3 regions of the Paenibacillus sp. ATY16 genome follow, and region 2 is predicted to be linked to each of the others. Evidence: predicted binding sites of a transcription regulator. Region 2 holds the regulator's gene; each other region holds the start of a gene.

Region 1 (10,398 bases), on a different contig from region 2:
TCAGCGGCGCAAACCATTTCAGGAATCGCGGCACAAGCAGCCAGCCCACTAGCCCGATAACGACAAAGAATAGTACCTTCTTGCCAATCAAGAGCCCCAGAGATACATCATTAGCCGGTATTAGGAAGCTCATCATGACCGCCAGCAGAATGACAACAAGCACATCATCCACCACTGCAGCGCCCAGAATGGTCGTCCCTTCCCTCGACTGCAGCTTATCCATCTCCTTCAACGTCTGCACCGATATGCTTACCGAGGTCGCGCATAAGAGCAGCCCCAGAAACAGCGCCTCGTTGCTTGATAGTCCAAAAGCTGCCGCAATCCCGTATCCTCCAACAAAGGGCAATAGGATGCCTCCAACCGCTACGGCAAAGGAAGGCTTCCAATTCCTTCTCAGCTGATCAAGATCCGTTTCGAGACCCGCAATGAACATAAGCAGCAGCACGCCGATTTCCGAGAAATGTCCGATAAAATCATCCGGTTTCACCCATCCCAGCACAGCCGGTCCGATGAGAATGCCTGCAATTAGCTTTCCTAACACGGCCGGCTGTCCCAGCCTGACTGATAACGCGCCAGCCAGCTTGGTTGATACGATAATAATAGCCAAATATAGAATGAACTCCATTTCCGCTCCTTCCTCCTTCTTTTCAGCATAACAAAAGGAGCCTGCTCCTATGCAGACTCCCGGAAATAGGCAGAAGGAGCCTGCAGTGGCAGGCTCCTCCAAGGTCATGCTTATTTTATTATTACTACGCGCGAACCACGAAACGGTTTCGCTTTTCAGCAAAATTATTTCAAGAACGAGAACAGACCGTTTACGTGAGTCAGGTAACGAACGTTACTTGCTTCTTTCATCAGTGTAGCCGCTGTACCTCTCAGCTTCAACTGGCTTGCACCGATTGTACCGATTGCATCTTTGCGGCCAAGGCTCGCAAGTACGCCGGAGTTAACGAATTGGAACGATTTCATCGGGATACCTTTCGCTTGCGCGAACAGGTTGTAACCGATGCACTCGCCCATTTGCCATGCGATTTGCGCGCTTGGCGGGTACGGACGGCCTTCTGGACCCATAACGAACGCGTTGTCGCCGGCCAGGAAGATATCCGAGTGGGATGTCGATTGCAGGAATTCCGTTACCGAAGCGCGGCCACGGTTTACTTCGATGCCACAGTTAGCTACTACAGGGTTGCCTGTGACGCCGCCTGTCCATACGAAAGTATTCGTTTCGATGGAGCTGCCGTCTTTCAGCATAACTTTGTTGCCTTGAACCTCGGTTACCGCTACGCCCATGATCAGGTTAACGCCACGGTTAGTCAGGCTGGATTTCGCGCGCTCAAGAAGGTCAGCCGGGAAGCCCATCAGAATAGTTGGACCAGCTTCGATGTTGTACAGGGAGATTTCGCTCTTGTCAACGCCGTACTGTTCACACCATTTTGGAAGCATATCAACGATCTCGCCGATCAGCTCGATGCCTGTCAGGCCGCCGCCGCCAACAACGATTGTTGCGTCTGCTTTGTTTTTCGATTGCGCGTAAGCTGCGATGCGGTTTTGGATATGCGCGCTAACGGCTTTCGCTTCTTCAACCGATTTCAGCGTCAGGCTGTTTTCTTCCAGGCCAGGAATGCCGAAGAATGCTGTTTCGCCGCCGAGAGCGACAACCAGCTGGTCGTATCTAACTGTGCCGTTGCCAGCCAGCTTCACTTGTTTTTTCTCCGGATCAATGTTATCTACAGTGTCGATAACCAGGTTGATCGATTTGCCTTTCAGCAGTTTATCCAAAGGAAGAGCTACGTTTCCTTCGTTTACGCCGCTAACAGCCAGACGGTGAAGCTCGGTAATGATTTGGTGGTAAGGAGTTTTGTTGATCAATGTAATTTCAGCTTCTTCAGCCGAAATATATTTGCGAGCTGTCAGTGCGCTAAGAAGACCGCCGTAACCGCCGCCAAGAATTAAAATTTGCTTAGCCATGTTTACCCTCCGCTCTTGTATGATTAACCGTTTTTACGCTCAGCCAATACGTTCAGGAACGATTGGGCGAAACGAAGCGTTGCTTGTACTTGCGGATCCTTCAGCATTTTCAGAATGCCAAAGAGACCAATTGTAGAGTTGTCGGCTTGCGCGCGGTCGCCAGCTTCAACAGCTGCGTTAGCGATGCCTTTAGTCGTGTCTACGATTGGTTTAACGAATTCGCCAAAGCCATGAACCATATCGTTCACAAGAACTTTGTCGTTAGCTACGGTAGTAGCCACATCATAAGCTTTAGTAAGCAGGGTTACCAGTTCTGCCAGTTTAGGCAGGTTTTCCACCAATTGAGTCAGCGATTGCTGAATTTCTGGCTTCAACAGTTGCTCAAGCACGTCCAGTTCACGTACGGAACCGGATTCTTCAGGTAATTTCGTTACGGTTTCAGACATACGAATGCATCCCTCTTTCCATCTGTAATCGATCAATTGATTTACTTGCATAAGCCGTTATTCCACATCTGTCATTTAAAGTGAAATTATTCACAATGAAGACCCAACATCATCGCCGACTTGTATGCACGAACTATATCTTATTGTATTCCTCTTCCGCCAAATGATCAATTCCTATTTTATAAAATAAAAGAAAAAAAGCCCATTGGTTTCCCAATAGGCTTTCTTCCAAAAGAACTACTCAGTTGTGTACGGCAGCAAAGCCACAGTACGAGCACGCTTGATAGCAACCGTCAGCAGACGTTGGTATTTCGCGCTAGTTCCAGTTACACGACGTGGCAAGATTTTGCCGCGCTCGCTGATGAACTTTTTGAGCAGATCAGTATCTTTATAGTCAATGTGAGTGATTTTGTTCACAGTGAAGAAACATACTTTACGGCGTTTGTTGCGTCCGCCTTTACGGCCGCCGAATTTGCGTTCTGGACGCTCTCCGTCTCCGCCTTCTCTTTGCTTGAAGCTCATTCGAACCCATCCTTTCGATTAAAATGGCAAGTCATCTTCTGATATATCGATCGGTCGACCGTCATCCGAGAACGGATCACGGCTGTTGTTGTTGCGTGGAGTACTAGGCTTTCCGCCGCCGCCGTTACCGCCACCATAAGGAGCGTTACCGCCGCCGCCGCCAAAAGATCCTCCGCCGCTGTTGTTATTGCCTCCGGCATAACCGCCACTCTCTTGCGGAGCTCCGCCTTCACGGTTAGATTCCAAGAAGCGAACGTTATCGGCAATAACTTCCGTCACATAGACGCGTTTACCTTCGTTGTTCTCGTAGTTACGCACCTGAATGCGTCCTTCTACCGCGGTTAAGCGACCTTTACGCAAGTAATTAGCGCATGTCTCAGCCAACTGCCGCCAAGTTACGACCGGAATGAAATCCGCTTCGCGCTCGCCCTGACCGCTCGTAAACGGCCGGTCTACTGCTATCGTAAATTGCGTAACTGCTACACCCGCAGGCGTATAACGCAATTCGGGGTCTCTTGTTAATCTGCCAATCAGTATTACACGATTCAACATCGCCTCTGGACCTCCCAATCGAACATCTAGCGTGGATTAAGCAACGTCTCTGACGATCAAGAAACGGATAACTTCATCCGTAATTTTCATGATGCGGTCAAGCTCATTAACAACTTCGTTGTTCGCGTTGAAATGAACCAGAACGTAGTAACCATCACGAATCTTATTGATCTCATACGCAAGACGGCGTTTACCGATCACATCTTGCTTCGTGACTTCCCCGCCATTGTTAATGATGCCACTGAATTTGTCGACGATGGCTTGAACGTTTTCTTGCTCAACGTCCGGACGAATGATGTACATCACTTCATATTTGCGCATTGTGTTTCACCTCCTTTTGGACTAAGCGGCCCCCGAAAGGGCAAGGAGCGAGATTATTACTCGCATCTACACAGTATAGCAAATCGCCTACTCATTGACAAGTCATCCGCCGTTCCCGATTTCTGCCTTTCATGTCCGCACCTTCTCCGGTGAATAATAAAAATCCGATAAGGAGGTGAACGAGTATGGGCGAATGGACAATATTTTCCCCCGGCGACCGTGCGCCAAACGACGGCGTCTATATTGAAACAGGCGATAATTCTTACCATATGGGTATCAACAATCCGCAGAAGGTGAGTCTTAAACGCGGAGAGAAATTTCCGGAGACCTCGAATCATGAGCGCAGATGGAAACGGATGGGCCACAATTAATTTTTGAACAGCCCTGAATAAGATCTTTAGCTCCCGGACATCATAATTATCGACGGTGAAGAGAGGTGTGGTTCCATTGGACCTGAATAGGGGCAAGGACTACTAGAGAATTTGACTACTCATCACTTGAGAAGCGAGGCGTTGTGCTAAATACACATTGCTGTAACACACGAGCAATCGCGATCGGAAAAGCGATACCTAATGGAATTGTGTACCGATCTGTGAAGATTGCACCTGGTTTTCCGTTGTATGAAGGCGATAATTCATCGAAACTTACAACACCGTCGAAAAAGGGACTCGCTAGAGTCCCTTTTTTCCGTTTCGGCAATGACAAGCATGAATGAATTCTCTCAAGCGTTCCGACCTGCCAGCAGCCGGCCCACATAAACGCCGCTTGCCGCTGCCTGGGATAAGGAATGCGTTGTCCCTGAACAGTCTCCGATAACATAAAAGCCTTTAATATTCGTCTCGAACTTATCGTTTGTCTTTATTGCCGGTGAATACAGCTTCCCGTCAATGGCGTACAAAATGGTATCTTCATCAATGGGTGCCCCCAAGAGCTTCTCCAACGCGTCCAGAAACGCCAGAGTAGCCTCTATATACCGTTCCGGCAATTCTTCCCTCAGCTCCGCAAACTCAGCCTCCAGCGTCGGCATAACGCTTCTGACGGCAGCTTGGCCTTCGAAGGACTGGTACTGCTGCCCTCTACGGAGCGAACCAAGCCTTTGAGCTGCAATCCGATTCCGCCCCCGGTTAATCCCGCCGACGATATTTTTCAAATAAGCATCTGCTTCGTCAAGCGTAGCAAATCGGTTCGGCACAAACAGGGTAAAGTTCAGGTTGGAGCTACCCTCCTCCTTCTCGCGGAAGTTTTGTCCGTCCGGCATTGCCAGTCCTTCCTGAAGCTTGAGCACAACCCTCCCCTGCGGATTCATGCAATAAGTCGTAGCTGTGCAGCCCTCTCTTTCGAAGCTAAGCTTGGTCTCGAAGGAACGCTGAAGAATCGAAGCCAGCTGGTCGCCCTTCATCTCGATGCGAAGCCCCAGATCAACTCTTGCTTCTCCCCTGCCAATTCCAAGACTCTCGCATTGATTGGTAAACCATTCGTTCCCGCTCCTGCCGGTTGCCACAATTACTTGCCCGGAATCAATAACCGTTCCATCAGCCAGTTCTATGGCAAATCGCCCTTCCTCCTTCGGATAAATTCGAACGGGCTCTGCCTCAAATCTCATCGCGATTCGTGAATCCAAGTATTCGTACATGCGCTCTAGAACGGACCTAGACAGTTTTGTTCCCAGATGCCGGGTTTTTGTCGTCAGTACGCCAAAACCAGCTTTCCGTGCCCGCTCAGACAGTTCCGGATCATAGGTGCTGTACAGCTCCGACGCGCCTGCTCCGTACTTGCAGAGGATCGTATCCACGTCATCCATCAACCGCAGCGCAGCTTCGTACCCGGTCTTCCGCTCCAGCTCTCCGCCGAAATCATTCGTATAGTTATATTTCCCCTCCGACAAGCCAAGGCCGCCAAAACCGATATAACTATCGCTTCGTTCGCCAAGCTTCTTGCCTTTATCCAGCATTAATACCTGCAGCCCGCTTGCGGCTAATTCATGGGCGGCGAATATGCCGCTGACACCTGCTCCGATAATCGTAATATCATACCGACTCATTTCACTCTCACCTGTTTCTTCTGAAGATACAAAAAAGCTCCTACGTGATCTCGTAGGAGCCTTCTTCTTTATGTAACCGCCTAAGCGTTATGGACGAAATATGGCGGAGAGGGTGGGATTCGAACCCACGCACGCTTTGACACGCCTAGCTGATTTCGAGTCAGCCCCCTTGGGCCTCTTGGGTACCTCTCCGTTTGTGTCAAGCAAAAACTATATTATCACAGGCCTTGTCCCAATGCAACTGTTTTTTCAAAAAATATTAAGCCTGTTCGTTTTGCCCGGAATCCGCTGCGGAACGCAGTACTTTCTTCATATTTTTCTCGAACTTTGCTCTGGGAATCAGAACGCTATGCTTGCAGCCGACGCATTTAATACGGATATCCATCCCCATGCGGATAATTTCCATTTCATTGGATCCGCAGGGATGCTGCTTCTTCATTTGAACGATATCGCCCAGTTCGAATTGTTTACGCTCCATTCGGATCGCCGCCCCTTTCATTGCGATGATACGTTACCATTCGCGGATACGGAATGTCAATTCCGTGGCCGTCCAGCACTTTCTTGATATAAGCGTTTAATGCCCTTGCTACAATAGCTTGCGTATTAGGAAGACATTCTGCCGTTACGCGTACCTTCACCTCGGTTGAAAGCATGGTCTGAATACCCAGCACCTCCGGAGGCTTAACGAGATTGTCATTTTCAAACCGCTCGAGTTCTCTACGGATAATCACTATCGCTTTCTCCGCGTCCTCCTCATAACCGATCGATACATCAATAAACGCAATTGAATTATGCATCGAGAAATTCGTAACCTCATTGATCATGCCATTCGGAATTATATGCACTTCTCCCGTCCAGCTTAGGATCCGTGTTGCCCGTAGTCCAATGACCTCGACCGTTCCTTTGAAATTGCCCGTCTGAATGACATCGCCAACCGCGAACTGATCTTCAAATATAATAAAGAACCCCGTAATAATATCTTTCACTAGACTTTGGGCACCAAATCCGATAGCAAGTCCAATGACACCGGCCCCCGCGAGCAGCGGCGCCAACTGTACGCCAAACTCGTCAAGCACAAGCATGCCGATAATGAAATATCCCGCATAAGAGATCATGTTTTTGACCAGCTTGCCTACTGTCGTCATTCTTCTGGTTTGAAGGACCATCCGGCTCTCCGAGCGATTTAATACGACCCGGTCAATCGTTTTGTTCGCGGTCCAGATAATAACCTGTCCAATGATGATTATAAGCGCAATGCGCAAGACCGATTGTCCAAAACCTTCCCATGTTGTCTCGCTTGTCATCCATGCCGCAACATCTTTATAGTAGGCTTGAATATCCATTTTACCGCACCACCATCCTTGCACATCCTACAGGTCAACTTGTTCATACCCGTCCTGAATTGGTTTGAAAACTCCTCTTATTTCTACATTCTCCGTTTCGATAACATGCTTGACCGTTTCCAGTTCTTCTCCCGGAAAATGAATCGATAACGCGCAGCCAGCCGTAATTTCTTTCGGAGTTGGGCATATATCGATTTCGACCTCCGCGTATTCCAGCAGCATCTCCGCGCGCAGCGCTTGCTGTGTCGAATCAAAGGCGATTAACATCGCGATTCTCCTCTCCCTCACCTCATAGAACGAAACTATTGGCTTCGCGACGTATAAAATGGTTGTCCTATCCATATACTAGTATCATATTGGCATTTATGGAGGGGATTCTATGAAACTATCTTTTATGAAGGATATACCGTTAAAGGTTCCTTACACGGAAGCGAATGCTGTTGGTCAAATCGTCAACCGGCTATCTCTTATGATCGACGAGATGTCCGCCGGGCGGCCTATCGTAATCGTGTGCGTTGGAACAGACCGTTCTACCGGCGATTCTCTTGGCCCACTGATCGGCACGACCCTTTCCAAGTATCAGAGCCCCTACTTCTCCCTATACGGCACCTTAGAAGAGCCCGTACATGCCATGAACCTCGAAGAGACACTCCATCAGATCAATCGCACTTATCAAAAACCGTTTGTTATCGGCATTGACGCCTGCCTTGGGCAAGTATCCAGCATCGGTTCGATACAAGTAGGCACAGGCCCCGTAAGACCTGGCGCCGGCGTAAACAAGGAGCTCCCTCCTGTTGGCGACATCCATATTACAGGCATCGTTAACGTGGGCGGATTTATGGAGTATTTTGTCCTGCAGAACACGCGTTTACATCTGGTCATGAAAATGGCCGACATCATCGCTTCCAGCGTATTCTCCTCCATCATGAACAGCATCCATGTCTCTGCACGCTCCAGAGAACAGGCAGCCGCCTTGGAACATCCGGGCACTAATTAATTACTTCGCTTCAGCTATTGCCTTGCGCTCTTCCGGAGTAAGGGTATAATTCGATTCGCCTTTGCTTACCGGCTTGGCATACACGTAAGTATTCTCCCGGCTGTGCAGCCCTGAGATCACTACCCCATCCTGCGCCGCATTTACCACAGCAATCGAGAAGCTAAGATCACTACCCTGATCGGCGAATGCATTGTAGCGCAGTACACCAACGCGGCCTTTTTCCTGCTGCTGCACTTCTTTCATCTGTTCCATTTGCTTCAGGAGCTTCTCGCTTTGCAGCTCTTGCGCCGTAATGGACTGCTTCAGATCGATAATGACTTCTTCCAGATTCGTAATGCCCGTGTTGCCCATCACTTCCACATACTGCTTTCTAAGCTTTTTCAGCCTTCTGCCAACAATTGAAATTCTAATCAATAACACGATGACCAACAATGCTAGTACAACCGTAACCCCATTCATCGGGTTATTCGTCCACTCATCCATTTCGAACTTCCGCCCCCAGAAAATTATGCTAAGAATATTGCTTCCGTATTTCTTTCACTGCTGCAACAAGGGCATCCGCTTCTTGCTCTGTTGTAAAACAACCTACGCTTGCTCGTACTGCGCCTGTTCCTGTTGTACCTGCACAGGCATGGGCCAGCGGTGTGCAATGAAAGCCCGCTCTAACCGCAATTTGATAATGCTGATCAAGTATAAAGGACATTTCAGACGGATCGATTCCGTCGGCTACGAATGCGACTATCCCCGTTCTTTGCTCGCCAAGCTTTGGCCCAAGAACCTTAATCCCATCCACTTCTAATAGTCCGTCCATTATCCGCTGGGTTAATGCCCATTCCTTAGTATGGATGTTATGAACCGTCTCATGCAGAACATATTCGACACCCGCCTTGAGACCTGCGAGGCCGGGTGTATTTTGCGTTCCTGCCTCATACCGGTCAGGACGCACGCTAGGCTGCTCAGGAGCCTCAGATTGACTCCCTGTTCCGCCATGCAGCTGAGGAACGAGATCAACGTTAGGATGGATGTACAGACCTCCTGTGCCTTGTGGGCCAAGCAATCCTTTATGACCAGGGAAGGCCATCATATCGATTCCCATCGCCTCTACATCAATCTCAAGAATGCCAGCGCTTTGAGCCGCATCAACAAGGAGCTTTATGCCCTTTTTTCGGGCCAGTTCGCCAATTTGAGCGATTGGTGCAATGGTGCCGAGCAGATTAGAGCTATGGTTAACTATAATTAATGAAGTTTGCGCAGTTATGGCCGAAGCAATCCGTTCCACCTGAATTCTGCCTGCCTCATCTGACTCTACATACGTAACATGAATACCTAGAGCGTGCTTTAAATACTCCAGTGGCCTTCTTACCGAATTATGCTCAACCGAAGTAGCAACCACATGGTCCCCGCTTTTCACCCAGCCCTTGATTGCCATATTTAATGCGGCTGTCGTATTTGCGGCAAATGCTATATCATTCGGATTTTTAATCCGAAACAGCTTCGCTAATTGCTTCCTCGTATCAAACAAGACACGGCTAGCTTTTACAGCCATCCGATGACTGCCTCGTCCCGGATTTGCCGCTTCATGCAGCATGGCATGCTGCATCGCCTCCAGTACAGCCGGCGGCTTTGGCCACGAAGTTGCAGCATGGTCCAAATAGATAATCCTTTCCACCTTGTTCCATCCTCCTCTCTCTCTCTTTCCTCTCAAATTTCCTTCCCAAATACCATAACAGAACATAAGAATAGCATACCTTAGTTTAATCTTTCAGTACAAAGATTACAACTTTGGTATGCTAGAAATTCACCTAAATCATGCCATATTCTGGAGCAGTTCGAGCAGCCGCTCGAGATCCTGCTTATTGTAGTATTGCAGCTCGATTTTTCCTTTATCCTTTTGCTGTTTAATCTTAACCGTTGTTTTAAAACGGTCTCTAAGCGACTCTTCCAAGCTCTCGATATACGGATCCCGTTTCTTCGACTTTGCTTTCGCTTTTGCCGCTTCTACCGTTTCCTTCACTTCAAGTTTTTGAATCGCTTCCTCTAGATCGCGCACGCTCCAGCCAAGATTGACAGTCCGGTCAGCCATGTCCTTCTGGACGGCTGCATCCTTGATTCCCGCTAACGCTCTAGCATGACCCATCGAGATTGTTCCACGTGAAACATTGTCTTTTATCTCAGCAGGCAGTGCAAGAAGGCGAAGGAAGTTCGCGA
Region 2 (10,398 bases):
TCATCCACGAATTCCTTCGTTGCGTCAAACGTGGCATCGGAGGTTTTCAGGCCGCGGACAATTTCAACCAGGTCGATCTTGGATACCGGATAAATAAAGTGAAGGCCGATAACGCGCTCCGGATGGACGGTTACGCTTGCCAGCTCGGTTAAGCTAAGCGTGGAGGTATTACTGGCAATAATGACGTTATCGTCGCAAATCTCGTCCAGCTTCTTGATGACCTGCTTTTTGCTTTCCAAATCCTCGGTGATAGATTCGATAACCAGCTCGCAGGAAGTCAGGTCCTCATAGCTCGTGCATGTATGGATACGATTCAGAATCAGTTTTTTCTCAGCCTGCGTCAGAGCCCATTTCTCAATCTGCTTATCCAGGTTGAGTTCGATCATCTGCATACCGTATGTTAAGCGTTCCTCCGAGCTTTCGATTACATACACATCCAGCCCTTTAGATGCGAGCATTTCCGCAATACCTTGCCCCATTGTACCGGCGCCGATAACGCCAACTTTTTTAATTGCCATAGTTCTGTAAATTCTCTCCTCGTATGTTTTCTCTCTTTTTGGGTGTGATTGAGAATAATTCTCTCTACCTCGCATCCATTATACCCTTTTTTAGTCAAAGAATGAAGGCGGAAGGATGAACGGATCTTGAACACCTCATGAACAACAAATGAACGATTTATGCGCTTTTCGATTTTGTTGCCTTTACACCAAAAAATGAACGGCAGTTTAACATGAACTGCCGTTCATTGCGGTATACCACTATTATGCGCTTTGGGACAACCGGCTTAGAAGAGCACGGAAATCGTCGCCGCCAAGCGTTTCTTCCTTGATCAGCACATCCAGGGATTGAACAAATACTTCGCGTTTTGCTTCCAGCATCGCTTTTGTCTTGCTCATCAGATCATCCAGGATGGAACGGGTAATGTTCGCCCATTTGTCCGGCGTCATCATGTTGGCGTCAATGATACCAAGCTCCGTAAGTCCTGATTCCACCATCGTGCGAACGATATTCATCGCTTGATCGAAGTCGCCTCGGGAGCCGGTGCTGCGTCCGCCGTAGAAAATCTCTTCGGCGGCTGCGCCGCCAAGCGCGATCATAATCTGGCTTTCCAAGAACTCTTTCGTGTACAGATAGCGGTCCTGCTGCGGGTTATGACGGACATAACCAAGCGCTTGACCACGCGGCGACAAAGCCACCTGAGATACGCTTCCCGGCCGAACCAGCTCTGCGGATATAGCATGACCAAGTTCGTGCAGGGCAACACGTTCACGCTCTTCCGCCGTAGCCTCGCGGTCCGTTTTCTCGCCCATCATGACTTTATCGATGGCCATCGCCAGATGCTGCTCCAAGATCGTCCCGCTCTGCTCGCGCATCGCGTAGATTGCGCCTTCGTTCATGACGCTTTCCAGCTGGGCACCGGAGAAGCCGAACGATTCGGATGCGATTCGTTCCAGGTCAACCGACTCATCAAGCGGTTTATTGGCCGCATGCAGACGCAAAATATGAAGGCGTCCTTTCTTGTCCGGCAGATCCACGCCGATATGACGGTCGAAACGCCCTGGACGGAGAAGCGCGCTGTCCAGCATCTCTTTGCGGTTCGTCGCGGCAATAATCAGGATACGCGGCGCCTCGTCGGAATGAATGCCGTCCATTTCGGTAAGCAGCTGGTTCAGCGTCTGATCGTATTCCCGATGCTGCCCGCCGTCCCGCTTGCCTCCGATAACATCGATCTCGTCGATAAAGATAACGGCGCTTTTCTTGCCTGCTTTTCTTGCTTTTTCGCGAGCTTCTTTGAACAAATCTCGGATACGTCCCGCACCTACGCCCACATACATCTCGACGAATTCACTGCCCGAGGCAGCCAGGTAGATGGAATCCGTATAATGGGCGGCTGCCTTCGCAAGCAGCGTCTTACCTGTGCCCGGAGGGCCTGTAAGGAGAATCCCTTTCATCGGGCGAATGCCAAGCTTCGCAATCTCGTCTTGTTTAACCAGGAAGTCCAAAGCTTCGGTAAGCTCTTGCTTGGCTCTATCTTGACCGCCAATCTGATCAAAACTGATGGATACCGCGTGAATCTGCTTGCTGCGCTTAGACCCCGGCAGAGCGGTCATACGTCCTTTGCCTCCGCGCGATGCAAACCAGACTCCCCCCGCCAAACAAGCAAGCAGCAGGACAGGGAAAATATTAACTCCTCTGAAAGCAAGGAAAACAACTGTCATCAGAACAAAGCCTGCCGTAATCTCAATCCAATATTTACGCATTAGCCGACACCTCCAGCATAGCAGGAGTGCGTGGAAGCACTACATACTTCGTCGAGTTACCATCCTTCAGCGTAATGTACACATTGTTATCGTCAAGCGCGGTTTCGAATGTAATGCCCGCGTGATCCGCGGTTGCTTTCTGAAGAGCATTCGGAATCTCCGAGTAGTTTTTCTTTTCCATCGCTTCGGCCACATTAAACAGAACCGAAGACCACACCTTCTCTAATTGATCGCTTGGCGCTTGATTCGTAATGTCGAGCGACAGCTCGCGGCTGCCAATCGCCTCTTTGCCTTCTTTGGAAATGGATTCGTAAACGTCTTTCAAATTCGCATCCGGCTTAAGGGTTACCTGCACCGAAACGCGGTCTTGATCTATAGTAGGAGCATTCGCCGAAGCAATGCCTTCAATTTGTCCAATAGACTTCTGGAAAGGAGAAACAACGGCGAACTGCTTATATAACATCCATCCACCGAATAGCAGCAAGGCTGTAGCTACAGCGGAAAGCACGAACGGGACAATACGAAGTTTCATAGTTGGTTTCCTCCTCTATATCTGTTATATAGCAACACTAACGTATATCAACTCTGCCATACGAAAGTATATCATATAACGACATCAAAGAGGCGGTGTAAAAACAGGAAGCGGAGCCAGCCGCGTTATTGCGGCTAGCTCGCTGTTTTGGCGGGAAGATGATATTCGGTCACGTAAGCACCGCTGCGGAAATCATAGAAATCGTAGCTGTATTTCTCGGGATTCTTGCCTTGCGAATAAAATACTTCCCAAACGAGCTGGCCGTTTAAAGTTCCCGGTTGAATGCGTTTGACCGCCGCATCGGGTTTCTTCTGCAAGACGGCTTGCTTAATGGCATCTTTATCCGTTGCTTCGGAGGCTTTGACCGTTTGAACGGTCTTGTCCGGACCGATCAGCCATACGTAAACTTCTTCTTTCGCGTCATTCTCGCCCTTCACGATCCACGATGTCGTATCCCAAACCTGCTTCGTGATGGATGATACCTCGGTCAAGCCGGCTGCTTCCTTTGCCTCTTTCCGGATCGGATTCTCCGAATTCCAGAACGGCTGCTGAATGGTGTTGTAGTACATAATGACTACCGCGATGACAGCAACCAGAGCAACAAGGAAAACAGCCAGCCAGCGCTTCGGACTCATCACCGGCTGACGTTTTCTAGTTGTCGCTCTCATTATGCGTTGAGCAGCCGTTCAAAGCTGGCCTGTGCCTCGAAGCGGATTTTTTCCTCGTCCATCATCGTGCATTCGCCGTTATGAACAACCTTTTTGCCGTCTACCCATACATGCTTGACGTCCCGGCCGGATCCGGAATAAACAAGGTGGGATACGATATCCGTAAGCGGATAGTAATGGGGCTGTTCCAGATCAATCGCGATAAAATCGGCTTTCATTCCTTCCGCAAGCTGCCCGATGCTGCCTTCCTGCCAGATCGAACGGGCACCGTAGACGGTTCCCATTCGCAATGCTTCCATCGCCGGAATGACGGTCGGATCGCCTGAGATTCCTTTATGGAGCAACGCCGCAAATTTAATCTCTTTGAACAGGTCCAGGTTGTTGTTGCTTGCTACGCTGTCCGTCCCAAGCGACACCGTCACGCCTGCGCGAAGAAGCTCGGGAACGCGGGCCACGCCGCTTGCCAGCTTGAGGTTGCTGACAGGGTTATGGGATACGGCAACGTTGCGCTCGGCCAGCAGGGCAATCTCTTCATCGTTCAGATGCACGGCATGCGCAACAAGCGCCGGCCGCGAGAAGAAACCAAGCTTGTCCAGATGTTCAACCGGACGGGAACCGTAATCGCGTACATTTTGCTCCACTTCGGCAAGCGTCTCTGACATATGGGTATGAACCGGCAGATCGTAATCATGGGCTGCCTGCACAAACTTCTCAATATAATCAGGAGGGCAAGTGTAAGGAGCATGCGGAGAGATCATCGTTGTGATTCGGCCGTCCGCCTTACCGTTCCAGTCACGGGCAAAAGCAATCGCTTCCTTCAGCTTCGCCTGTTGAATCTCCTCCGGGCACAATCCGATTACGCCGCGCGTCAAAGCACCCCGGATTCCCGATTGCTCCACCATTTGCGCAACCTGATCCATGCGATCGTACATATCGACAAAAGCGGTCGTTCCCGTCTTCAGCATCTCCACGATCGCAAGCGCGCTGCCAGCACGCGTATCCTGGTCGACGTATTTGGCTTCCATCGGCCACATCTTCTGCTCCAGCCATACCTGCAGATTCTGGTCGTCCGAATAGCCGCGAAGCAGCGACATGGCGGCATGGCCATGCGTATTAATAAGTCCCGGCATAAATGCCTGCTTACTGCCGTCAATGCGCTCAACCTGCTCATCCAGGCCAGTTGGAGCCTCCGCTCCGATATATGTAATTCGGTTGTCCGTAACGACCATGTGGCCTCGGAAAACCTCATTAGCATCGTTCATTGTTACAAACAGGCCGTTCTCAATCCACAACTGCGCCATTTTCCTGCTCATTCCTTTCCTTCTCCAAATAATAAGCCAAGCTGAGCAACTCTCTCGTAAAGTCCGCATGGTGAATGCGGATATGCTCGGGCAAACGCAAAATCGCCGGAGCAAAATTCAGGATGCCCTCGATTCCTGCCTCCACGAATTGATTGGCCACGTTTTGCGCTTCCGGACCCGGGACCGTAATAATGCCAATCCGGATATTGTTCTCCTGAACGGTCTCCTTCAGCTTATCCATTGGCAGAATGGTCAAATTGTTGATCATCGTGCCTATCTTGTTCTGATGGTCATCGAAGACCGCGACAATTTTCATGTTGTCCTTGGAGTACTTATTGTAGTTGCACAAGGCATGTCCGAGATTGCCGGCGCCAACAAGCGCAACGTTAATCCGCTGGTCGAGCTTTAGAATCTGCTGAATTTTCTCGATCAGGTAAGAGACGTCGTAACCGATGCCTTTACGGCCGAAGTCCCCGAAATAGGCAAGATCCTTTCGGATTTGAGCTGGATTAAGGTCCAGCTTAAGCCCTAGCTCCTGCGACGAAACCGTCTGCACTTCACGGTTATACAATTCGTTCAGCACCTGCAGGTAGATGGGAAGCCGTCTCACAACGGCCTCCGATATTTTCGCCTGCTTCACCCGATTTCCTCCTCTTCCGTTTGCAGCCATTCCCGCATCCGCGGTACCATCTGGTCGATATGCATCGTTTCGATCTTCGGACCGGGCAGCGAATAGAGGAAGTGCTTGCCGTAATACGTATCAATGACGCGTGTGTCGTAGATAATAACTATTCCTTTGTCCTTCGCCGTCCGTACAAGTCTGCCGAAGCCTTGCTTAAAACGGATAACCGCTTGCGGAATGGACAGCTTCATGAAAGGATTCTGCTTCTGCTTCTGCAAGAGCTCCGACTTCGCTTCAACAAGCGGATGATTAGGCGGCTGAAACGGCAGGCGGACGATAGCCAGGCAAGTCAGTGCTTCGCCCGGGATGTCCACCCCTTCCCAGAAGCTGCTTGTGCCAAGCAGAACCGTCTCCGGCTGCTGGGTGAACCGTCTCGTCAGCTTCGTCCGGTTGCCGCTGTCAATGCCTTGGCCGAGCACTTGAATGCCGGAGCCGGCCAAAGCTTCCTTAAGCGGCTCGTAGACCTGCTTCAGCATCCGGTAAGAAGTGAACAGCACAAGCATGCGGCCTTTTGTCTCAACCGCAGAGTCGGCAAGCGAGCTTACCAGCATCGAGATGAATTGAGGGTCGCCCGCCGAACCCTTCAGGGTCGGGAAATTACGCGGGATAATAACCAATGCCTGCTCCCGGTAATTAAAGGGCGACGGAAGCTGCACGGTTTTCAGCCGGTTATTTTCTTCAAAGCCTTCCAGCCCAAGCTGCTCTTCCGCATATTGGAACGATTTATGAACGGATAAGGTTGCGGATGTAAGAATAATGCTGTCCTTCACGTCGAAGAAATATTGTTGAAGCTGCTTGCTTACGTCGACCGGTACCGCGTATAAATGAACGGAACGGTAACGGTATGTCGTGCTTGCCTCAATCCAATAGACTTCCGAGTTCTGCTCCATCTTAAGGAACGTTCGGAGATCATCCTTGACCCGAGTCAAATCACGGACTACGCCGTTTAAATCCGTAATCAGTCCCTGTATCGATTGATCGTCAAGCCGGTCCTTGATATCCGATGCCATCTTATCCACCGTCTTCACAACGCGGCTTAGCTCGGTATGCACATTGTTCTCAATCGTCAGAACGTCGTCCCAGCCCTTTGGCGGGGTATCGCTGCGCAAACGGCATACGGCCTGACCGTTATCATTGCCGGCCTCTCCCGACTCTCCCACAAAGGCATACAGCAGCTCAAAGAGCTTATCCCAATGCTCCTTTACGTCCTGGAACACGGGAATAACCGTATCGATCGTCTCCGTCCATGCCTGAACCCGTTCGTCATCCTCCTGTTGAAGACGAAGTCTGAGCGCCGGAAGCAGGCCGGAACGGGCATCCTTAAACAGCCTTGTTGTCTGGTGCGTCAAGGAGAAATAATTTAATTGCATGCCAAGATGCTTGCCCGCCACTTCTTCCACGTGATGCGCTTCATCAATAATCAGGTGGCTGTAGCTTGGCAGCAGACGGTGATCCGCTTGAACATCCGTAAACAGCATGGAATGATTCGTAATACATACATCTGCAATATTGGATTCATGCTTGGCGCGGTGGTAATAGCAGCGCTTAAACCACGGACATTGACGGTTAAGGCAAGAATCCGCGTCGCTTGCCACGGTAGACCAGAAATCTGCGCCTTTATTGCCGAAGTTCAGTTCCTCCTGATCGCCGGTTTCCGTTTCGCTAAGCCAAACGACCATTTGCGATGCCGTGATGGCATCATCAATGGGAGCAACTAGATCCTTCGCATTGATTTTACTTTCAAATTTCCGCAGACACAAATAATTGCCCCTGCCTTTGAAGATTGAAGCACGGAAATCAAAAGGTAAAATCTCGCGAAGCAGCGGTACGTCCCGCTGACGAAGCTGTTCCTGCAGATTAATCGTATGAGTGCTGACTACGATTTTGCTTTCCTGTTGAATACCGTAATAAAGCGCCGGAATCAAATAACCTAGCGATTTGCCTGTGCCCGTGCCCGCTTCGATCAGCAGATGGCGGTCATTGCACAAGGAATCGTAAACCTCGCGGAACATCGTTGTTTGCGCTTCACGCTCTTCGTAATTCGGATACTTCTCCATAAAGCGCTGCCGGATACCGTCCAAATATTGCTCGAAGGACACGTCTTTAAGCGGATCCTCCTCCTGGTCGGCGCGGGCAGGCTGCTCCTCGGTCCATTCCCCGGCTTTGAGGGCAAATTGATTGAAATATTGATAAGCATTCATGTCGATAGAGGTATGAAGCTCGGCATATTTCAACGTCTCGGCCATAAACCAGCTCAGATCGCTCCCATTGTCTATAAGAAAGGATAGCCGCTGCAAAGTAAGCAGCGGCAACTGTCTGAGCTTTTGTACGGATTGAGCAAATAATTCGGCTGTCGCTACCGCGTCGCTGTCGGCACGGTGATGCTGATCATGCGCAATGCCGAACAGCTCGGTTACGGCGCCCAGCTGGTACGTCGTTATCGACGGATACAAAATTCTTAGCAGCTCAATCGTATCCAGCCGCCGTCCGATAAACGGATGGTAGCCGCAACGGTCAAGCGCCTGATTCAAAAATCCGGCGTCGAAGTTAACGTTGTGAGCGACCAGCACGGCATCCTCCAAATGAGGGATGAGCTGCAGAAGCACCTCATCCAATTCCGGAGCATCCGCCACCATAGCGGCGTCGATGCCGGTCAGCTGCGTAATAAATGCCGGAATTTCTATTGTAGGGCGTACAAAGGAGCTGTAGGTTTCAACGATTTCGAGGTTGTCGTTCAGCATGGCCAAACCCACCTGCAAAATATCGTCGCTGACGCTATGTCCTGTCGTTTCCAAATCCAATACTGCGAATTTCATTACGTTTCTATCCCCTCATAAGCAGCAAAGCTCGGTACTGCCGAAAAATAAGGATAATTGCTGCGGCGTTTCTTTACAACATTTCAAATTGTTTAACGGGTCCTTGAAGCTTGGGCAGGTTTCGTATGCTTTAATGAAAAATTGCTCCGCCTGCTCTAAATTCATATAAATCGCTTGAATGCACCCAAGGGCATTATAGCCTAAAGCACGCCACTTCGGATAGTCCGTTAATGAAACCAGCAATTGGAAATGCCGCTGCGCCTCACTCCAATTTTGCAGATGCATATGCGTCATTGCCAGATACAGCCGGGCCAGATTACATTCCGGAAGGTAAGAAACCGCAGATTGAAAATGAGTGGCAGCATCGGAAAACATAAATAATTTATAATACCCCTGCCCCTTCGAAATCATCATCGCGTATTCGTACGGCACTTCCATATCAAGCTCCGCATTGTAAGCTTCCTCGGCTGATACTGATTGATGTTCTTTTGCCTGGCTGGCAGCAGAATGCATAGTCTGCGGCGGCGCAGTTGGCTTCTTGGATGGTGACGGCGCAGCCGGCCCTGCTGCCGGTGAAGGCTTAGCAGGCGGCTCGCCAAGTTCTGCGCTGCTCTCCATCGCCAGCATGGGCGGCGGAATCATTTGCGTCACGGGACCTTCCAAGGTTGCTGCATGCTGCTCCACAAAATAAGAAAACTTTTCTTCGAAATCAATCCACTGCTCGACAAGGGAATCGCTCATTTTCTTAAGCATCACAAGCTGCTCATCGAATTGGGCTTTCTGCTCGCCGCTTGCGGTTGGATAGGCTTCAATCAGATGATCCAGTATTTCGTTCATGGCATCGAACATTTGTTGGAACATTACGCATCCCGCCTTCACCAAAGAATTGAGGAGTGTTATGCTCATTCTTTGTTTCGGGGGTGCTTTTCATACCCCATGCCATTCGTTACATAGCGCTGGAATCGGTGCTTTACAAAACCGTTGCGTGAATTTCCTCGGACAAGCTTTTCAGCGGACGGTTGTCGCTGTCCAGAATCGTTACGATCGGCTTGTGAGCGCGCGCTTCTTCGTTGGACATGGAAGCATAAGAAATAATAATGACCTGGTCTCCCGGCTGTACCTGACGCGCCGCCGCGCCGTTCAGGCAAATAACGCCGGAGCCGCGTTTGCCCGTAATGACATACGTTTCAAAACGCGCGCCGTTGTTGTTATTTACGATTTGCACTTTTTCATTTTCCCAGATATCGGCCGCATCCATTAAATCCTCGTCAATGGTAATGCTGCCGACATAGTTCAGGTTCGCTTCCGTGACGGTTGCGCGGTGCAGCTTCGATTTCATCATCGTTCTATACATGATCATTCACCTCGGTAATTGGTACGAATAAGGCATTGTCAATCAAGCGCGTGGAGCCAAATCTGACGGCAAGCGCCAAAATAAATTTACCGCTCTGTGCAGCAATTGGCTCATTCCAAACCGGAAGCTCCAGAGAAGGATAAGTCAGCCATTCCACGTAGTCAATGTCAGCTTGGCTCGCTTCGTTGATTTTCGCTTTTACCCTTGCAAGCAGTTCCTCGGGAGTAATCCCTTTCTCTTTCATCCATTGTTTCGCAAGGGTTAACGATTGGGATAAGACGACAGCCTGCTGGCGCTGTTCAGCCGACAAATAGACATTGCGCGAGCTGAGCGCAAGACCGTCCGGCTCCCGTACAATCGGACATGGCACGATCTCAACCGGAATGTTCAGATCATCGGTCATTTGCTGAATAACCGCAAGCTGCTGGGCATCCTTCATGCCGAAATACGCCCGGTCGGGCTGAACCAGATGGAACAACTTGCTGACGACGAGACCCACTCCGTCGAAATGCCCCGGTCTCGAGGCACCGCACAGACGGTCCGTAAGCTGGCTTATAATAACCGAAGTGCGCGGCTTCGAAGGGTACATTTCCTTTACATCCGGCATAAAGACGATATCGATGCCGTTCTCCTTCGCAATCGCAAGATCCCTCGCCTCGTCTCGCGGATAACGCTCGAAGTCTTCGTTAGGACCAAACTGCATCGGGTTGACAAAAATAGATAAGACCGAAGCGGTGTTCTCCGACACCGATTGGCGCATCAGGCTGGCATGGCCTTCATGCAG
Region 3 (10,398 bases), on a different contig from region 2:
AAAAGCCGTGTCATCAGCGATCGCGAGAAACGGATCGTCGCTTACCACGAAGCTGGTCATACCATTGTCGGCTACTTCCTGGAGCATGCGGACATGGTACACAAAGTTACGATTATCCCACGCGGCCGTGCCGGTGGTTACGTCATTATGCTTCCTAAGGAAGACCGTATGCTCGTAACGAAGCAAGAGCTTCTTGATAAAGTTACGGGTCTGCTTGGCGGACGCGTTGCGGAGGAATTGTTCATTGGCGAGATTGGTACGGGCGCATACAGCGACTTTAAGCAAGCGACTGGTATCGTCCGCAGCATGATCATGGAATACGGTATGAGCGATAAGCTTGGTCCGATGCAGTTCGGCCAATCGCAAGGCCAAGTATTCCTGGGCAGAGATCTTGGGCATGAGCAGAACTACTCCGATAAGATCGCTTACGAGATTGATCAGGAAATGCAATTCTTCATCAATGATTGCTACACTCGCGCGAAGCAGTTGTTAACGGAGAAGAGCAGAGAAGTACATTTGATCGCTCAAACGCTTCTTAAAGAAGAAACGCTCGAGCTTGAGCAAATCAAGAATTTGATCGAATCCGGCGGTCTTGAAGGCGGAGATGAGCCTTCAGGAGAAGGAAGCGGTGCAGCGGAATCCTCGTCCGAGCCAATCGTAGATACGATCGGCGGCGTGAAGGTCCGCATTCAAACCCGCGATGCAGGCGAGATTACGCCTCCTGAGCTGGATGAACAAAAACCAGACGACGAAGATCCGAATAAAGGATCCTAATTAAAAAACAGCTGTCCAATGTTTGCTTGATAGCAAACGAAGGACAGCTGTTTTTGTTTACCGTTCGGGTTTTGAGGGTATTCATTAGAGGACTAACCAAGACTATGTTAGCTATTTGTCCGAAAATTTCGAATATTACTCGCACAAATGTTACATAATCGACATGTTGTTTTGTGAACAAAATTTCTGTGTCAAATTAGTTGACATAATGTGATTGACGGCTGTTAGATTGTAATTATAATTAAGGAGAATAGTGGCGCTGGACATCAAGAATAATAAAGATAGTGCAATTGCCCTAAACACAAATATAAAGCAGGGGAGAGAACAGGTATGAAGAAACAAGTTGGTTTAATGCTTATGATCATCCTGGCGTTGACATTTGTCTTGTCCGCATGCGGCAGCAAGAGCCATGACAACACCAATAACTCTAACAAAGGCGGCAACGAGGGTGCTGCATCCCCGGGTACTTCTGGAGCAACTTCCAAACTTAAGATTGGCATGGCTACAGACGTTGGCGGCGTTAATGACAAATCCTTTAACCAAAGCGCTTGGGAAGCTCTGAAGAAAGTAACGGCTGATACCGGTGCTGAAACCAAATATCTTGAATCCAAAGGCGATGCCGACATGGAGCCGAACTTGAAGGCTTTCGTATCGGAGAAATATGATCTGACTTGGGGGATCGGCTTCCTGTTTACGGACGCGATGACGAAAGTCGCAACAGAGAATCCAAACTCCAAATTCGCGCTTATCGATGCTGAAGTTGATCTGCCTAACGTTGAATCCGTATCTTTCGCGGAAAATGAAGGCTCCTTCCTCGTTGGCGTTGTTGCCGGTCTGATGACGAAAACAAACAAAATCGGTTTCGTAGGCGGCATGGAAATTCCGGTTATCAAAAAATTCGAAGCCGGCTTTAAAGCTGGTGTAGAAGCGGTTAACCCTGAAGCTGCAAAAAGCATGAAAATCAACTATGTAGGCGACTTCTCCAAGCCTGACCTTGGCAAGCAAGCGGCTGCAACGATGTATGACGCTGGCGTCGACATCATCTTCCACGCTTCCGGCGCATCCGGTAACGGCGTGTTCAACGAAGCTAAATCCCGTAAAGACGCTGGCAAAGACGTGTGGGTAATCGGCGTAGACAAAGACCAATCGCTCGAATTCGGCGACGAAATCACACTGACTTCCATGATGAAGGGTGTAGAAGCGGCTGTTTATAAAGTTTCGACGGACCTGATCAACGGTACATGGCAAGGCGGAAAAGTCGTAACGCTTGGTCTGAAAGACAATGGCGTAGGTTTGCCTGAGACTTCCACGAAAAACGTTCCGGCTGATGTTCTTGCGAAAGTTGAAGAGTACAAACAAAAAATCGTCAGCGGCGAGATTACGGTGCCAGTTAAATAATTTTCCTCGCGAAAATATTTGATGTCGCTGTGTCAAGGCAAGGCCGGCAGTAAGCCGGTCTTGTCCTTTTTTGCCATACAGGTAGAAACCCCGGGGGGATGATGAAAGATGGACCGGAGCACAACGGCTGTTGAACTAAAAGGAATAACGAAACGTTTTCCAGGGTTAGTAGCCAATGATAACATCAATTTTGAACTGAAAAAAGGCGAGATTCATGCACTGCTCGGCGAGAACGGGGCGGGCAAATCAACGCTGATGAACATTTTGTTCGGCTTGTATCAGCCTGAAGAAGGCGAGATTTGGGTTAACGGCAAGAAGACCGTCATTGACGGTGCAGGTAAGGCAATCGAACTTGGGATCGGGATGGTCCATCAGCATTTCAAGCTTGTGCAGCCGTTTACGGTGGCAGAGAATATCGTGCTCGGCAACGAGCCGTCGAAATTCGGTTTTTTGAAATATAGAAAAGCAAATCAGAGAGTTCGGGATCTCTCCGAACGTTACGGATTGAAAGTAGATCCGCAAATGCGGATTCAAGATATTACAGTCGGCATGCAGCAGCGGGTAGAGATTTTGAAGACCTTGTACCGCGGTGCCGATATTCTGATCTTCGATGAGCCAACAGCCGTACTGACGGTTCAGGAAATCGAAGAGCTGATTGAAATTTTGCGGAACCTGGCGGCGGAGGGCAAATCGATTATTTTGATTACCCATAAGCTGAAGGAAGTTATGGCGCTGGCGGATTCGGTAACCGTTATCCGCAGAGGCAAGGTTATTCGCACCCTTCCAACGTCGGAAACAAACGAACGGCATTTGGCCGAGCTGATGGTCGGCAGAGACGTCACCTTCGAAGTCGAGAAATCGAAAAAGGAGCCTGGCGATGTTGTGCTGTCCGTTGATTCGCTGCGTATGAAGGGCGATCAAGGCAAGCAGGTTCTCGATGGCATCAGCCTTGATGTTCGCGCCGGCGAGATTCTTGGTATCGCTGGGGTTGACGGCAATGGCCAAAGCGAGCTTATTTATGCGATTACGGGGATGCGCGGCGTTAACGGCGGAAGCGTAAAACTGAACGGCAAGGAAATTACGAACCGAACGCCGCGCGAAGTGTCGCTGGCCGGTATCAGCCATATTCCGGAGGACCGGCACAAGCATGGTCTTGTCCTTGATTTTACGCTGAGCGAGAACATGATTCTCGGCAGTTATTTCGATCCGCAGTTCGGCAAGAACGGCTTTATCGACTTTAAGGCGATGGACACGCTGGCCGATAAGCTGGTCAATGAATTTGATGTCCGCGGCTCCGGTATCCATGCGAAAGCGCGCTCGCTCTCCGGCGGCAACCAGCAAAAGGCGATTATCGCCCGCGAGCTCTGGAAAAACCCGGACCTGCTTATTGCGGTTCAGCCAACGCGCGGTCTCGATATCGGCGCGATCGAATACGTACATAAGCGGCTTGTCGAAGCGCGGAATGAAGGCAAAGCGATTCTGCTCGTTTCCTTCGAGCTGGATGAGCTATATTCCTTGTCCGACCGAATCGCGGTAATGTACGAAGGACGTTTGATGGGTGAAGTGGATGCCGATCATCGCGACGATCAGCAGCTTGGCTTGATGATGGCAGGCGATGCATCCGCAGTAGCTGCAACCGAAGGGAGGAAGTAAAACGAAATGAACACGATGAGAAAAATATTCGACAAGTCTTCCTTCCTCGTGCCGCTCGTGGCGATCATCCTTGGTCTTATCTGCGGCGCGCTTGCGATGCTTGCGGGTGGATACGATCCTTGGATGGCGTATACTGCCTTGGTGAAGAAGCTGTTCGGTAGTCCTTACGATATCGGCGAAGCCATCCGTGCGATCACGCCGCTAATCTTTACCGGTATCGCGGTAGCTTTTGCTTTCCGTACAGGCCTCTTCAACATTGGCGCCGACGGTCAGTTTTTAATGGGGATGACAGGCGCAACGATTGTCGGGGTAACGCTTGATTTGCCATGGTATATTCATGCTCCGCTAGCGATTATCGTAGGAGGGCTGTTTGGCGGCCTGTGGGCGGCGCTCGCCGGTTATTTGAAGGCAGCGAGAGGCGTTAATGAGGTTATCTCCTCCATTATGCTGAACTGGATCGCCCTCTTCCTGTCCAACTATATCGTAGGCACGTATCTCGTCATGGAAGGCCAACAGAAATCGAAGCCGGTTCACGAATCGGCGCTTGTATCGATCAAGTGGCTGTCCGAAAGCATGGGCAATGCCCGTATGCATTGGGGAACACTGATTGCGCTCATCGGTGTGGTCGTGTTTTACGTTATCTTGTGGCGCACGAAAAAAGGCTACGAGCTCCGCGCGGTTGGCCTCAATCCGAACGCCGCGCTGTATGCGGGGATGAACGTTAACCGCACGATCATTACTTCGATGTTTATCAGTGGCGTGTTCGCCGGACTTGGCGGCGTATTCGAGATTCTTGGCGTCTTTGGTTACCAGACGGTTATGGCCGCGTCATGGGGTTACGGCTTTGACGGTATCGCGGTTGCTCTTCTTGGCGGCAATACGCCAATCGGCGTATTCCTTGGCGCCGTGCTGTTCGGCGGATTAAGCTACGGCTCGGCCGGCATGAGCTTCGGAGCGAATGTACCGCCGGAGATTGTACGGATCGTTATCGGGTCCATTATCTTCTTTGTCGCTTCGCATGGACTCGTGAAGTTCTTCCTGAAGCCGTTTATGGCTCGCCGCTCGAATAAAGGCAAGTCGGAAGGAGGCAGTGCCCTGTGAACGCACTAGATACAATCGGACAATTAATTAGCATTACGCTTGTTTTCTCAACCGCTCTGATCTTTACCGGACTTGGCGGCGTGTTCTCGGAGCGGTCCGGCGTCGTGAACATCGGCCTTGAGGGACTTATGATCGCGGGCGCTTTTGGGGCTGCCGTATTCGCCGATCAAGCCATTCAGGGCGGAATGAAGCATGGCGCTCCGTGGATCGGACTTCTTGCCGGTCTGGTTTTGGGACTTGTGGTGTCTCTGCTGCATGCGGTTGCCACGATCACGTTTAAAGCCGACCAGACCATTGTAGGCGTCGTTATTAATATTTTGGCGGCGGGCCTTGCCATCTATCTGACGAAAAGCCTTTATGAAGGCTCCGGACAAACACCAACCCTGGAATATGTGTTTAATCCGGTCGCTATTCCGGGACTATCGGATATTCCTTTGCTCGGCAAAGGTATTTTCACGGCTTACCCAACCACTTATATTGTGATCGGTGTTGTTATTCTCAGCTATATCGTTCTGTACCGTACAACCTTTGGCCTTCGCCTCCGTGCGGTGGGCGAGCATCCAAGCTCGGCTGATACGGTTGGCATCAGCGTAACGAAGTACCGTTACATCGGCGTTATGCTGAGCGGTGCATTGGCCGGACTTGGCGGTGCAACGATTGCTCTGACAACAACAAGCAACTTTGCCCATAATACGATTTCCGGGCAAGGCTTTATCGCGATTGCGGCCGTTATTTTCGGCAAATGGAATCCGCTTGGCGTAGCCGGAGCGGCGATCTTCTTCGGGATGGCGCAGGCGCTTCGGAACTGGGCGCAGCTGTTCGAATGGTCGCATCATATTCCGAACGAATTTTTCTATATGCTTCCGTATTTGCTGACGCTTCTTGTGCTTGCGGGCGCAGTGGGACGCTCGGCAGCGCCAGGTGCGCTGGGCGAGCCGTATGATCCGGCGAAAAGGTAGCCGGAATCCCTTTGCGGCAGCCGTTTATGCCCTCTTCTCCACTTCATGCAAAATTTGCTGTGGAGAAGAGGTTTTTTTATTGTCTAAATACATTGACAGCATCCTGCACCTGGAGTAAATTAAACCTTAACAAAAGAATCATAAATAGGCCATTGACTTTGAAATAGTTTGTGCATCAATTCACAAAGTCTGGATAGCCATAATCGGAATGGGACTCATCGCCCATCCCTCATAAGAGGAGAGGATCAACTGTGGAAGCACTGGCGCTGGAACGCAAGGCGGAACAGAATCGTGAACTGCGTGAAAGGCTCATGCAATTGAAGAAGGAACGCAATGCCATCATTCTTGCCCATTATTATCAACGAGACGAAATTCAAGAGGTGGCCGATTTCCGCGGGGACTCGTTCCTGCTCGCGCAAAAGGCTGCACAAACCGATGCGGACGTTATTGTTTTTTGCGGCGTTCATTTTATGGGAGAGAGCGCGAAAATTCTGGCTCCTAACAAAACCGTCATTATCCCCGACGAACGGGCCGGCTGTCCAATGGCCGACATGGTTAACGTGGACGGCTTGCGCAAGCTGAAGGCACAGCATCCGAACGCGACTGTTGTTACGTATATTAACTCTTCTGCGGAAATCAAAGCGGAGACGGATATTTGCTGTACCTCGGCCAACGCCGTTAAAGTGGTGAATTCGGTTGAAGGCGATGAAGTCATCTGGGTACCGGACAAAAACCTTGGCCACTACGTGCAGCAGAACACCGACAAGAAAATGATTATCTGGGAAGGTTATTGCAACACCCATGATATGCTGACGGTGAAAGACGTTGAAGAGATGAAGGCGAAATATCCGAACGCTCAATTTGTCGTGCATCCGGAATGCCGTCCGGAGGTTGTGGAGCTTGGCGATTTCGTCGGCAGTACAACGGCTATTATTAAATATTGCAAAGAATCGGATTGTCAGGAGTTTATCGTTGGTACGGAAGACGGTACCGGCTACCAATTGCGTCTGGACAGCCCGAACAAGACTTTCCATTTTGCATCCAAATATTTGGTTTGCCCGAACATGAAAGTGAACAACTTGAAGAAGCTGGTGAAATGCCTGGAAACCATGCAGCCTCAAATTTACGTTCCTGATCATGTTGCGGACGAGGCCCGTAAGTCCCTGGAGCGCATGTTACTCGTTAAATAGGAGGAGCATGCGCTACTCCTATGCTTGGAGGCGCATTACGAAGATGATGATACCAAGATATCTTGTTGATTTGTCACTCGAGGACTTGCCGGTAATAGAGAAGGACGTTATTGTGATCGGGGCCGGCATCGCCGGTCTTTTTACCGCACTTCGGGCAAGCGAGAATAACCAGTCTGTCTTAATGATTACGAAAAAATCGCTGCTCGACAGCAATACGCGTTACGCGCAGGGCGGTATCGCGGCCGTCATCTCGGATGACGATTCCCCGGCTTACCACCGAGAGGATACGCTTATCGCGGGGGCCGGCCTCTGCTCCGAGGATGCCGTTAACGTTCTGGTTCACGAAGGGCCGGAAGGGGTTAACAATCTGATCAGAATGGGGACGCAGTTCGATCTCGAGAACGGTGAATTCGCGCTGACCAAAGAAGGCGCGCATAGCCAGCGCCGCATCCTTCATGCCAACGGCGATGCGACGGGTTACGAGATTGTGCGCGCTCTCTCGGAGAAGGCGACGGCCGACCCGGGCATTGACGTGTGGGACGATCATTTCGTGATCGATCTTGTTACGCAGGATGGCGAATGCTGCGGAGCGATCGTGCAGAAGCCCGACGGGCACCGCTTGTACGTAAGAGGCAAAGCGACGATTCTCTGCTCCGGCGGGACGGGACAATTATATCGTTATACAACGAATCCGGATGTCGCAACCGGAGACGGCATTGCAATGGCTTACCGGGCAGGTGCGCTTATTCAGGATATGGAGTTTGTGCAATTCCATCCGACTTCGCTGTGTTATCCCGGCGCTCCGCGTTTCTTGATCTCGGAGGCCGTACGCGGTGAAGGCGCTTATCTGCGCAATATCCGGGGCGAGCGGTTCATGGACCGTTATCATCATCAGCTGGAGCTTGCGCCGCGCGATGTCGTGGCACGCGCTATAGTAAGCGAGATGGAAGAGACGAAATCCACTTTCGTCTATTTGGATATCACGCATGAGTCGCCGGAAATGGTGAAGCATCGTTTCCCTACGATTTACGAATTCTGTCTGCAGTACGGGCTGGACCTGACTACCGACTGGATCCCGGTTGCGCCGGCTGCCCATTATATGATGGGCGGAGTCAAAACCGACCTGTTCGGGGAAACCAATATAAGAAGACTGTTTGCATGCGGAGAAGTATCGTCTACCGGCGTTCATGGCGCGAACCGCCTGGCGAGCAATTCGTTGTCGGAAGCGATTGTGTTCGGCAAACGGATCGTAGACAGCATTATGAAGTTGCCGCAGCTGGAGACGAAGCCTGTTATTGAAAAGGAACAGCCGCGCAGCGGCGCGCCTATGCAGGCGGTAGTCGAGAAAAGGCTGAAGCTGCAGAAGGTGATGGTGCGGTATGCCGGACTTCGCCGTGACGCTCATGGTCTTGAGAGAGGGCTCGAGGAACTGAAGCGCCAGCTGCCGTTCTTCCAATCGGTTCTGACCAAACGCGAGGAATACGAGTTCGCCAACCTGCTGACCTGCGCGGTTCTGACTACGGAATCCGCGCTTCAGAGGGAAGAAAGCCGAGGCGGTCATTTCCGGGAGGACTTCCCGGAGAAGAATGACGAGGTGTGGCGCAAGCATACCGTAATGCAACGGCTGCAAGGAACGACAGAGGAGCGAATTATTCATGTTTGATACAACATTTGGCACCTATAACCATGCCCTGCGCGAGCAAATCCGCGGCTGGCTGGCCGAAGATATCGGAAGCGGCGATATCACGACGGCAACTACCATCCCGATGGGCTCTCAGTCGACAGCGGTGATCCATGTGAAAGAGAGCGGGATTATTGCCGGTCTTCCGGTTGCGCGGATCGTTTTCGAGATTGTAGACCCGGCGCTTCGGTTCGAAGCAAAAGTACAAGACGGCGAGTATGCGGAAAAGGGTACGGTGATCGCAACCGTAGAAGGCAGTACCCATAGCCTGCTCACCGGCGAGCGTCTGGCGCTTAACCTGATGCAGCGTATGTCAGGCATCGCAACAAAAACGAATGCTTTCGTAACGGCGTTGGAAGGCTTGCCGGTCCGTCTTGTGGACACGCGCAAAACAACGCCCGGCCACCGAATGCTGGAGAAGTATGCGGTCCGAGTTGGCGGAGGGGCAAATCACCGGTTCGGTTTATATGACGCCGTAATGATCAAAGATAATCATATCAAGGGCGCGGGCGGAATCCGCCAGGCTGTTGAAGCATCCCGCGCGGCGATCCCACATACAATGAAGATCGAGGTAGAGGCGGAGTCTCTTGAACAAGTGGAAGAGGCTCTGGCTAGCGGCGCGGATATTATTATGCTCGATAACATGGCACCGGCGCTGATGACGGAAGCGGTAAGCCTCATTAAGTCGCGCTCGCCTCATGTTATAGTAGAAGCATCGGGCAACGTGCGTTTGGATACGGTTCGCGCCATTGCAGCTTGCGGCGTAGACGTTATTTCCGTCGGCGGCTTGACCTATTCGTTTAATGCCCTTGATATCAGTCTGGATTTGAATGAGAAAAAAGGAGGCGCGCGGACGTGATTTTAGTAATCGATGTGGGCAATACAAACATCGTTCTGGGCGTCTATAAAGGCAAGGAACTGCTGCATCATTGGCGGCTCAGCACGAACCGCTCGGCGACCGTTGACGAGTACGGCATGAACATACACAATCTGTTCCACTATGCGGGAATCCGGATGGAGCAGATCGAAGGCGTTATTATCTCCTCGGTTGTTCCGCCGCTCATGCGTGCCCTCGAGCAGCTATGCATGAAATATTTGCGCAAGACGCCGCTTGTCGTGGGTCCGGGCGTTAAAACAGGGCTTAATATCCGCTATGAGAATCCTCGCGAGGTCGGAGCCGACCGGATCGTGAACTCCGTTGCGGGTATCGTGAAATATGGCTCGCCGCTTATCGTTGTCGATTTCGGCACGGCCACAACGTTTGACTATATCGATGCTTCGGGAAGCTACCTGGGCGGAGCGATCGTGCCCGGCATCGGCATTTCCACGGAAGCTTTGTACCAGCGTGCGGCAAAGCTGCCGCGTATTGAATTGGTCAAGCCGAAGAGCGTCATCGGCCGCAATCCCGTTACGTCCATGCAAGCCGGTATCATCTACGGTTACGCGGGACAAGTTGACGGTATCGTGAACCGGATCAAAAAAGAATTTCAAGTGAGCCCGCGCGTTGTAGCAACAGGAGGGCTTGCGGAGTTAATTAGCACGGAATCGGAAACGATAGAAGAAGTCGATCCACTTCTGACGTTGGAAGGATTGCGCATTATTTACGAACGGAATCAGGAGGGATAACCATGGAGCAGTTACC

The links. The regulator Rex, encoded in region 2, represses fermentation and respiration genes when NADH is low (regulators of the CRP and FNR family bind a similar motif). The targets are predictions, from matches to a motif close to TTGTGAAATATTTCACAA.
Region 1: the regulator Rex is predicted to act here: its motif matches at 2,493-2,510, upstream of CFI03_RS03120 (DUF1641 domain-containing protein).
Region 3: the regulator Rex is predicted to act here: its motif matches at 6,054-6,071, upstream of nadA (quinolinate synthase NadA).

Annotation. Positions count from the first base shown of each region.
Region 1 covers NZ_NMOK02000004.1:20,745-31,142, reverse strand. Annotated here, with positions in the region: gene CFI03_RS03130 (cation:proton antiporter) at 1-625, opposite strand, end outside; gene CFI03_RS03125 (NAD(P)/FAD-dependent oxidoreductase) at 790-1,968, opposite strand; gene CFI03_RS03120 (DUF1641 domain-containing protein) at 1,992-2,414, opposite strand; gene rpsR (30S ribosomal protein S18) at 2,652-2,936, opposite strand; gene ssb (single-stranded DNA-binding protein) at 2,955-3,488, opposite strand; gene rpsF (30S ribosomal protein S6) at 3,525-3,809, opposite strand; gene CFI03_RS03100 (YjzC family protein) at 3,995-4,180, shown strand; gene CFI03_RS03095 (NAD(P)/FAD-dependent oxidoreductase) at 4,531-5,850, opposite strand; tRNA gene CFI03_RS03090 (tRNA-Ser) at 5,952-6,042, opposite strand; gene CFI03_RS03085 (DUF951 domain-containing protein) at 6,110-6,328, opposite strand; gene CFI03_RS03080 (mechanosensitive ion channel family protein) at 6,318-7,193, opposite strand; gene CFI03_RS03075 (putative Se/S carrier protein) at 7,221-7,460, opposite strand; gene yyaC (spore protease YyaC) at 7,573-8,190, shown strand; gene CFI03_RS03065 (DUF4446 family protein) at 8,191-8,673, opposite strand; gene CFI03_RS03060 (aminotransferase class V-fold PLP-dependent enzyme) at 8,702-9,859, opposite strand; gene CFI03_RS03055 (ParB/RepB/Spo0J family partition protein) at 9,998-10,398, opposite strand, start outside.
Region 2 covers NZ_NMOK02000002.1:338,437-348,834, reverse strand. Annotated here, with positions in the region: gene CFI03_RS02535 (3-hydroxyacyl-CoA dehydrogenase family protein) at 1-518, opposite strand, end outside; gene CFI03_RS02530 (AAA family ATPase) at 762-2,261, opposite strand; gene CFI03_RS02525 (hypothetical protein) at 2,254-2,793, opposite strand; gene CFI03_RS02520 (cell wall elongation regulator TseB-like domain-containing protein) at 2,928-3,461, opposite strand; gene CFI03_RS02515 (amidohydrolase) at 3,461-4,774, opposite strand; gene CFI03_RS02510 (redox-sensing transcriptional repressor Rex) at 4,743-5,402, opposite strand; gene dinG (ATP-dependent DNA helicase DinG) at 5,399-8,260, opposite strand; gene CFI03_RS02500 (tetratricopeptide repeat protein) at 8,276-9,121, opposite strand; gene panD (aspartate 1-decarboxylase) at 9,231-9,614, opposite strand; gene panC (pantoate--beta-alanine ligase) at 9,607-10,398, opposite strand, start outside.
Region 3 covers NZ_NMOK02000020.1:50,069-60,466, forward strand. Annotated here, with positions in the region: gene ftsH (ATP-dependent zinc metalloprotease FtsH) at 1-774, shown strand, start outside; gene CFI03_RS11630 (BMP family lipoprotein) at 1,105-2,172, shown strand; gene CFI03_RS11635 (ABC transporter ATP-binding protein) at 2,281-3,825, shown strand; gene CFI03_RS11640 (ABC transporter permease) at 3,832-4,926, shown strand; gene CFI03_RS11645 (ABC transporter permease) at 4,923-5,885, shown strand; gene nadA (quinolinate synthase NadA) at 6,137-7,075, shown strand; gene nadB (L-aspartate oxidase) at 7,122-8,738, shown strand; gene nadC (carboxylating nicotinate-nucleotide diphosphorylase) at 8,731-9,615, shown strand; gene CFI03_RS11665 (type III pantothenate kinase) at 9,612-10,382, shown strand; gene hslO (Hsp33 family molecular chaperone HslO) at 10,385-10,398, shown strand, end outside.